One region of the Sporosarcina sp. P26b genome, then DNA from elsewhere that is predicted to be linked to it. Evidence: riboswitches for the same ligand, from Rfam matches in the RefSeq annotation. Region 1 holds a riboswitch; each other region holds the start of a gene.

Region 1 (3,282 bases):
TGCCCGATTTCCGGTCTGTTCATAATGCCGATCGATAATGTCTTTTGCTGTTGTAATTCGCTTGTAAAACGGTGTTAATTCATTCTCAAAAAGAATTTCATCGTCTTTGATAAGATCGACACCGCCAGCTAGCAATTCTTCCAGTTGGCCGGAGAAAAAGGACAGATCCCTTCCCATGACTCCCTTGAAGATGGCTTTCAGCAATGGGCGATCCATGACATTCAACTGTTCACGAATTCCTTTTGTACCGAAGCGCGGACCTGGAAATTGTGCAAGCAATTGTTTGCCAAAATCCAAATCGATTAATTCATAGCCTTCAAAAAAGGATAGCTTGCCATAGACTGTCGTGAAAATCGCGGGAAGATCTGCCGAATAGTTAGCGGACGGATAAAAGATTTTTACCATATCCTTCACTTCCCCTTTTTCCACAGAAACGACTTCACCTTTATGGTGCTTCAGTTGCTGCTGTTCAAGATGCGGAATGTCTGTCCAAGACCCGATTGTGAGCCCGAGTGCATGTTGCTCCGCTATTTTTTCTTGCTCTAGATGTGTCGGAAATAGATAAGTGGCTGTAACTCCCATTAAAATTCCTCCTTGTGACTACTGTCGATGAACCAGCTCTCCAATTCTTCGAGAGAGCGTATTGTATTACGGTTAAGTATCAAATACTTCCCGAGCTCCAACACTTTTTTCCTTCTGGCCATACGTTTTTCTTCATCTTGTTCATAATTTAAATCGTCAATTTGGGCAATACCGATAGAGCGGCGGACCAATTCGCATCCTGCATACCCCAGCATATCGGTAAAGCTTTCGTCCATAACATGCGTCAGAAAACCGTCGAGTTGTGTATAAGGCTCATTGGATTCTTCTCTCCAAACTTGTGCGAATGTCTCTGTGTACGCATACCAGGTTTCCCGCGCTTGTTCATAGCGCTTCGTTTTAAATTCAGGGTGACCGATGCCATTCAACAGTAGGCTCGCGATAAAATGCCCCATGTCAAACCCGAACGGCCCAAAACAAGCAAACTCGGTATCGAAAACAACTGTTTTGTCTTGTCCCATAAATATGGCACCACTATGTAAGTCGCTATGAATGAGCGCATCTGCTTTTGTCATGAATTTACGTTTCAACTTCGCCACTTCCAGCTGTAAACGGTGGTCTTGACTCAGAAATAACACATCATTTTTCAAGCCTTCTTCAAAGAAATTGCTGTCATGCATATTGTAGGGACAATCGAAAGAGAGTTCTTCCGTCATTTCTCGCATGGCCGGATTTGCAAAAGAGGCATTCAACTCTTTCTTTAGTTTTGGATCTAGGTAGAAATCGGACGTATAAAAGCTCGTTTTCGCACTGAATACACCTATGTCTCTAGCAAATATGGCAGATTCCGTCCCATTATTCAAAGCTGTGCGCCCCATTTCCATCGGATGCATGTCTTCCATCACAACAATCGCCATGATTTCATCCAGATGGAGCACTTTCGGAACAGAACCGGGAATGATGTTATCGTATTCCTGTAATACTTTTGCTTCGAGAACGACCCGGTCGATCGGGATAGGCATTGACTCTCCTACAATCCTCGCGTAAGGTACAGCCTGCTTGAGTATCAAGCTCTTCTGTTCTCCCGTTAATCGATAAACATGATTGATCTTCCCATCACTTACTTCCGTCACAACAACTTGTTCTTGTTCACTAAAGAAGCCACGCTTTTTAACATACTTCACAATTTCATCGAATTCTAAGAATGCATAGGTTGCCAGTTCCTGATGACTACTTGATATATTCATGTTTTATCCTCCTTCTGCATCGTCTATGATGATAAAAAAACCCCTTCAGTTAAGAAGAGGTTTTTCACACAACTTCTTATCTTTCAGCATAAATGCTGTAAGAATTAGCACCGTGCTCAATTGAGTCGGTTGCCGGGCTTCATCGGGCTTTTCCCTCCGCCTGCTCCTGATAAGAGTATATTTATTATTTTTAATTACCATTAGATTCGCACAATGTTATATGAAATTATAGCATGACTTTTACCCATTGTCTATTTAATTGAAACCCATCAAATAGTTAAAACACTGACCACATATTGCATTTTCTAAACGTTTTGTAAATCAAGAGATTTAGTAATCTAAATTGTAGTATAATTAGTGAACGAATAAAATATGTGGAGGCTTTAACTAAAATGACTGAACATCCTAATGCGTTACTAAAAAGTGAAGTACTTTCAACAGTACAAGCAGAAGAATTTGATGTATTAATCATCGGGGGCGGCATTACGGGGGCTGGAATTGCCTTGGATGCTGCCAGCCGTGGCATGAAAACGGTGCTTGTGGAAATGCAGGATTTTGCTGCAGGGACGTCCAGCCGTTCTACAAAAATGATTCATGGCGGCTTGCGATACCTGAAAAACCTTGAAGTGAAGATCGTTGCGGAAACAGGCAAGGAACGGGCAGTTGTCTATGAAAATGGACCCCATGTGACGAAGCCCGAGTGGCTGCTTTTGCCGATTTATAAGGACGGATCAATGGGTAAATTCACTACCTCTATCGGTTTACGCGTCTATGATTTTTTGGCGGGCGTGAAAAAAGAAGAACGAAAAAGCATGTTGACCAGAGAAAGAGCGTTGCATGCGGAGCCTAAACTCAGGGCTGAAGGGTTACTTGGGGCTGGCCGTTTCGTTGAATACCGATCGGATGATGCCCGACTGACGATTGAAGTGATGAAAGAAGCTGTCAGTCAAGGCGCGACTGTATTCAATTATACAAAAGTGACCGATTTTATTTACAATGAAGGAAAAGTTGCAGGCGTAAGCGTAGTTGACCAATTGAGCGGCAAAACTAGTGAAATACGCGCAAAAACAATAGTGAACGCCGCCGGTCCATGGGTGGATACATTGAGGGAGAAAGACAACTCCTTGGATGCACGGGAAATTCGTTTGACGAAGGGCATTCATCTCGTTTTCGACCAAAGTGTATTCCCTTTGAATCAGATTGTTTACTTTGACACGCCAGATGGCCGGATGGTGTTGGCAATCCCACGGGACGGGAAAACGTACGTCGGGACGACAGACACTGACTACAAAGGGGATATGGTTCATCCCCGAATGACCGTAAGCGACCGCGATTATTTGATGGACGCAATCGCACTCATTTTTCCGAAGTTGACCATTTCAGCAAGTGATATTGAATCCAGCTGGGTTGGGTTACGGCCTTTGATCAATGAAAAGGGCAAAGGCGCATCCGAAGTTTCAAGGAAAGATGAGATTTGGGCGTCCGCTTCAGGCTT
Region 2 (3,282 bases), on a different contig from region 1:
AACGATTGTATAAAGAAATCGAGGATTTTGATAAGGAATTATTTGAAAAGCATTTTGCCTTGCTTCAGCTTGGAGATAACTTTTCTTTATATTGTTGTGTGAATGATCCAGGTGTCGCCAAAGCGAATGAACATATATTCTTTCGCGACGGCATTCCTTCAACAGGCATTTTCCCTGCATTACCGATAGGACGAATTGGGATCTATTTTGCAGATCAGCACACTATTAAGGTGGAAAATTATCCATTTAGCTATTCATTTGACGTTGAAGTAAAGCAAAAGACTGTTTTGAAAAAAGACATTGAGGATCAAGGATTGCTAGTAGCTTATGAAGAGGCAGATTATGAATTGATTCCTTTTCATATTACGCCGGCAAATAAATAAAAAATGCAGAAAGAGGAAATGTTTTCCCCTTTCTGCACTCCATTATTGCTTTACACGTACTTTACTAGCAAGTTCTTTCAACGCTTCCACTTTATCCGTCTGCTCCCATGGCAATTCGATATCCGTGCGGCCAAAGTGACCGTACGCTGCTGTTTGTTTGTAGATTGGACGACGTAGGTCGAGCATTTTAATAATGCCTGCCGGACGAAGGTCAAACAATTCACGTACGAACTCCACTAATTGTGTTTCGGATAGTTTACCTGTGTCGAATGTGTTGATCGAGATAGAAACTGGGCTTGCTACACCAATCGCATATGCCAACTGGACCTCACAGTGCTCAGCTAGTCCAGCTGCCACGATGTTCTTAGCTACGTAACGAGCTGCATAAGAAGCGGAACGATCCACTTTTGTAGCATCTTTACCTGAGAACGCTCCCCCACCATGTCGTGCATAACCACCGTACGTATCAACGATGATTTTACGTCCAGTTAGACCGGAGTCTCCTTGAGGACCACCAACGACGAAGCTGCCGGTAGGGTTAATGAAGTATTTCGTATGCTCGTCCAACAAGTTTTTGGGAACGACTGCATCGATGACTACTTCTTTAATATCTTTCTCGATTTGTTTGAGTGTAGCTTCAGGATGATGTTGTGTGGAAATAACAATCGTGTCAATTCGCACTGGATTATTATCCTGATCATACTCTACTGTTACTTGTGTTTTGCCATCAGGACGCAAATAAGGAATTAGTTCTTCCTTACGTGCTTCTGCTAAACGTCGTGCCAATTTATGAGAAAGACTAATTGGTAAAGGCATAAGTTCCGGTGTTTCATTACATGCATATCCGAACATTAAACCTTGGTCACCTGCTCCGATGTCATCTATGTCTTCATCTGTCATAGACCCTTCACGCGCTTCAAGTGCCACGTTGACACTAGCAGCAATTTCAGGTGATTGCTCATCAATAGATGTAAGTACAGCAGATGTTTCGTAATCAAAGCCGTATTTCGCACGAACATATCCAATTTCCTTTACAGTATCGCGAACTACTTTTGGAATATCCACGTACGTTGTCGTAGTGATTTCTCCCATTACTAATACGAGTCCAGTCGTGATACTCGTTTCACATGCCACACGCGCATTTGGATCCTCGGTTAGGATCGCATCTAAAATTGCGTCTGAAATTTGGTCGCACATCTTGTCTGGATGGCCTTCTGTAACTGATTCTGATGTAAACAGTCGACGGTTTGTCATTTTGTTTCCCCCTATATTAAGCATCATGATACGGTACTCTCATAAGTCCCTGGTAAAGTTCCACGCCTAGACGTCAAGCATATACCATAAGGATTCAGGGCTAGACAATATAAAAAGCCCTTCACTCACATTCAATCCATGAGTAAAAGGCAAAATTTCACGCGCAGCACCTTTCACTCTTATCGTCCAAGGAATTAAACCTTGCTTCAGGTTTGGCACCTTCGCGCTAGACTACTGTCTATTGCAGGTTGCCGGGTTTCACAGGGCCTGTACCCTCCACCAACTCGGGATAAGAGTATCCGTTCATGTCACATCTTATTAAAAAGTTTGGATTTTGTCAATTTTTTTATTCTAAATCACTTGAGTTTTCCATTAGTATAGATTAATATTCTTAATGTGTTATACTATTTACGAATTAGGATATTCTTATCAAGATAAATAAATCGACTACGCAAAGGACGGTATGTAAATATGATATCTGCAAAAATTGATGATAGTTTAAAAAGTCTTCTTAGTGGAAGCAACGTGACGATCCAAGCGTCTGTAGCAGAATTAACGGAAAAAGCAGCAGCAAGAGGCGAAGCTAAACTTTCAGCAGACGGCGCAATTACTGCACGTACAGGCAAGTACACAGGACGCTCACCTAAGGACAAATTCATCGTTGAAGATGCAGTGTCTAAGGATAAAGTAGATTGGGGTAGCACGAACAGCCCAATTTCAGAAGAGATCTTTGATTCATTATACACGAAAGTCATTGATCATTTGAAGGAAAAAGACGAGCTCTTCGTTTTTAAAGGATTTGCAGGCGCGGATAAAGACTCCCAGTTGTCTATCCAAGTAATCAATGAATTAGCTTGGCAGAACCTATTCGTTCACCAGCTATTCATCCGTCCAACAGAAGAAGAATTACAAGCACACGAATCGCAATTCACAATTTTGGCTGCCCCTTCATTCAAAGCGGATCCAAAAGTGGATGGCACTAATTCGGAAACTTTCATCATCGTATCACTCGAGAAACGAATTGTTTTGATTGGTGGAACAGAGTACGCAGGAGAAATGAAAAAATCTATTTTCTCTGTTATGAACTTCTTGCTACCTGAACAAGGTATTCTTTCTATGCACTGTTCAGCAAACGTAGGTGAAGAAGGCGACGTTGCTTTGTTCTTCGGACTTTCTGGAACAGGTAAAACTACTCTTTCAGCAGATGCTAACCGTAAACTAATCGGAGACGATGAGCATGGCTGGTCTGATAACGGCGTATTTAACATTGAAGGTGGATGTTACGCAAAATGTATCAATCTTTCTGCAGAAAAAGAACCTGAAATTTTCGGAGCAATCCGTTTCGGTGCAGTTTTAGAAAACGTTGTATTGGATGAAGTAACGCGCATTCCAGATTATGATGATAAATCATTGACAGAAAACACACGTGCCGCTTACCCTATCGAAAATATCGATAACATCGTGACACCGTCTGTTGCTGGTCATCCTAAGAATATTATCTTCCTAACTGCCGACGCTTCCGGAGTATTGCCTCCGATCTCGATCCTTACAAAAGAACAGGCAATGTACCACTTCTTGAGCGGTTTCACTTCCAAGCTTGCTGGAACTGAGCGTGGAATTACTGCTCCTGAACCAACATTCTCTA
Region 3 (3,282 bases), on a different contig from region 1:
CCCCTGCCATCGCCGTATAGCCGACAAGTGCAATAGATGTCACCGTAATTCCAGAAACCAATGCTGGCATCGATTCAGGCAACAAGACCTTGAAAATAATAGTGGATGTTTTGGCACCCATTGAGCGAGCTGCTTCGATAACCCCTTTATCGATTTCCTGCAACGCGATCAATACCATGCGTCCGTAAAATGGAGCCGCCCCGATGATTAACGCAGGCAATGCCGCATTCGGTCCACGCATGCTGTCAAACAATAACTTTGTAAATGGGATAAGTAAAATAATTAAAATGATGAATGGAATTGATCGGAATATATTCACGAACGCGCCAGTAATAACGTTAATCATTTTATTAGCCCATAATTGTCCTGGGCTAGTCAAAAACAATATAAGTCCAAGTGCGATACCAAAAACGAACGTAAAGAATGTCGAGTATGCGGACATATAGAGCGTCTCGCCTGTCGCAAGCCACATTTTGTCCCAGTCAACATTCGGGAACCATTGCTCAATCATGTAGCAGCACCTCCGTCTTTACTTCATTGGCATCTAAGAAGACGATTGCTTCATCAATGACCGCTGTATCGCCTACCAATTGAAGTACTAATGTGCCATATGCGCCGTCACGCGTAGTCGAAATATTCCCTTGTACGATGTTGACGTCAATTGGAAATTTACGGATTAACTCAGCAAGCACTGGCTGTTCCGTACGCTCTCCAATGAAGGCTAACTTCACTAGCTTCCCTTGAGGTACTTCTTCTTGTAAATGAGCCATCGCTGCATCCGTATCACCAGTATCTGTCACTTGTGAAATGAAACGCTTCGTAATATCAGCCTGTGGAGATTGGAAAACGTCCAACACGTTACCGATTTCCATCACTTTTCCGGCTTCCATGACCGCCACCCGATTACAGATCTTACGAATGACATGCATTTCATGCGTAATCAAAACAATTGTCAGTCCAAGACGTTCATTAATATCCGTTAATAAATCCAGAATAGCATTCGTTGTTTCTGGATCGAGTGCGGATGTCGCTTCATCACAAAGCAATACTTCCGGATCATTTGCAAGGGCACGTGCAATACCGACACGTTGCTTCTGACCGCCTGAAAGTTGTGATGGATACGCCTTTTCGCGTCCTGTCAATCCAACTAAATCAATTAGTTCTTTGACTTTTTGCTTGCGTGCCGATTTCTTCACGCCAGCGATTTCAAGAGGAAACATGATATTCTCTTCTACCGTTCTCGACCACAACAAATTAAAGTGTTGAAAGATCATGCTGATTTTCTGTCGCGCATTGCGCAAGCCTGCACCTTTTAACGTCGTCATTTCCTGTTCATTAATCTTAATACTACCGGACGTCGGAGTTTCAAGACCATTCAGTAGTCTGATCAATGTACTTTTACCTGCTCCGCTGTATCCGATGACGCCGAAAATTTCTCCTTCTTCGATGTCAAATGTCACATCATCTACTGCGACAATTTCTGAACGGTTCAATTGGAACCTTTTATGAACGTTTGCTAGTTGAATCATTTTCCGCACCACCTTTAATTTAAAAAGACCTTCCTGCAGTTGAGCAGAAAGGTCCAACGTATATACATATGTACGTTACCATTTCTCTCATCTATCAAAGCATTACACTTTGAGTGAATTGGCACCATTTCACATATGTGACGGTTGCCGGGCTTCATAGGGCACTTCCCTCCACCGCTCTTTATAAGAGTTACGTATTCAATTGATTATCTACTTATACCATACTTCGAATTCTATTGTCAACTGAGCTTCTCCAGTAGATAAGGTACAGATTGAAAAGCGTAAATTTTTTCTATCGGCTCGCCTTTTCGTTGAATGAGCAAACAAGGAACGCTCTCTACTTCATATTCGATTGCAATATCCTGGACGTAATTCAAATCCGCTTTTCCAATGGGCAATTCCGGTCGCATCGCTTCTATTACCGTTAACATTTTCGAAGCGACTGCACAGGTACCACACATAGGTGTAAATAAATAAAAAGCGGCTATTTGCTCCGCCGCCTTTGCATGTTTCCAGTCTTCGATTGACCAATTATTCATGTGTTCCACCTGCCAAAAATTTAGGATGTACTTTAAAATTGGCGGCAGCTAAAATGCTGGCCAATAGCTTGATAGGCGTCGTCTCCACTTCACGATAGAGACGATCCGTGTATAGGTGTCTAGCTTCCGGATACAGTTGTTTGAACAGCTTTCGAATGGATTCACCTGACGCGTCCGCATCCAAAAATATGAAGATTTCATGTTGCTCGTACGGCTCAAGCAGTTCTTCGATGTGGTACGCACTGATGGTACCATTCGTACAAAGAATCTCTACAGGCTCTGCAAGGATCGGCACTAACCGCTTACGATCCGAACCGCCTTCTACAATGAGAACTTTCAGGTCCATGCGCTTCCTCCTAGAGTGTAAAAAAAACGCTGAGACGTTCCAGCGCTTTCCTTTGTGATGATTATTCAGCTGTCATTTCTTCGTATTGTTCAGCTGTCATTAACGCATCCAATTCAGCTTTGTCATCGATTTCAACTACAACCATCCATGCACCTTCGTATGGAGATTCGTTAACCAATTCAGGGCTGTCTTCAAGGTTTTCGTTCACTTCTACAACTTTACCAGTTAGTGGAGCATACAATTCAGAAACAGTTTTCACTGATTCAACGCTTCCGAAAGGCTCGTCAGATTTCAATTGATCGCCAACTTGTGGGAGTTCAACGAATACGATATCCCCTAGTTCAGACTGTGCAAAATGTGTGATTCCGATACGGTATTTACCGTCTTCTTCTTTTACCCATTCGTGCTCTTCTGAATAACGTAAATCTTTTGGTGTGCTCATGTCGTTACCTCCAAAAATATAATAGTTTATCTATCTTTAGTTTGCCATAGTTCCCGCGTAAAGACAAGATTCTAGATCATTTCTTCCATGTTTCTGCGAATGTTGTTTCATTGAAACCAACGGTCACTTTTTGGTTGTCCGACACGAGTGGACGTTTGATGAGCATTCCGTCTGAAGCGAGCAGTGCGATCTTTTCGTCGTCTGTCATGGTAGGTAGTTTGTCTTTCAAATTGAGCTCGCGATATTTCATGCCGCTTGTGTTGAAGAACTTCTTCATTTCGAGCCCGGAGTTTGCGATCATGCTACGAAGGTCGTCTTCGCTCGGTGGTTGTTCGGCGATGTTGTGTTCTTCGAATGAAATCCCCTCGTTCTCGAGCCATTTCTTCGCTTTGCGGCATGTGGTACATTTCGGATAGCCGTAGTATG

What was found. A riboswitch is a leader RNA that binds a small molecule or an ion and turns the genes downstream of it on or off. The one in region 1 is predicted to bind S-adenosylmethionine.
Region 2: another riboswitch for S-adenosylmethionine. It lies ahead of metK (methionine adenosyltransferase); the one in region 1 lies ahead of mtnK (S-methyl-5-thioribose kinase).
Region 3: another riboswitch for S-adenosylmethionine. It lies ahead of CSV69_RS12295 (methionine ABC transporter ATP-binding protein); the one in region 1 lies ahead of mtnK (S-methyl-5-thioribose kinase).

Annotation. Positions count from the first base shown of each region.
Region 1 is NZ_PDYW01000022.1:3,666-6,947, reverse strand. It holds gene CSV69_RS13780 (2,3-diketo-5-methylthiopentyl-1-phosphate enolase) at 1-582, opposite strand, end outside; gene mtnK (S-methyl-5-thioribose kinase) at 582-1,787, opposite strand; SAM riboswitch class I at 1,861-1,963, opposite strand; gene CSV69_RS13770 (glycerol-3-phosphate dehydrogenase/oxidase) at 2,180-3,282, shown strand, end outside.
Region 2 is NZ_PDYW01000001.1:15,731-19,012, reverse strand. It holds gene CSV69_RS00130 (DUF3891 family protein) at 1-383, shown strand, start outside; gene metK (methionine adenosyltransferase) at 426-1,637, opposite strand; SAM riboswitch class I at 1,814-1,933, opposite strand; gene pckA (phosphoenolpyruvate carboxykinase (ATP)) at 2,109-3,282, shown strand, end outside.
Region 3 is NZ_PDYW01000016.1:513-3,794, reverse strand. It holds gene CSV69_RS12300 (methionine ABC transporter permease) at 1-511, opposite strand, end outside; gene CSV69_RS12295 (methionine ABC transporter ATP-binding protein) at 504-1,529, opposite strand; SAM riboswitch class I at 1,614-1,719, opposite strand; gene CSV69_RS12290 (thioredoxin family protein) at 1,769-2,068, opposite strand; gene CSV69_RS12285 (toprim domain-containing protein) at 2,061-2,414, opposite strand; gene gcvH (glycine cleavage system protein GcvH) at 2,476-2,856, opposite strand; gene CSV69_RS12275 (arsenate reductase family protein) at 2,933-3,282, opposite strand, start outside.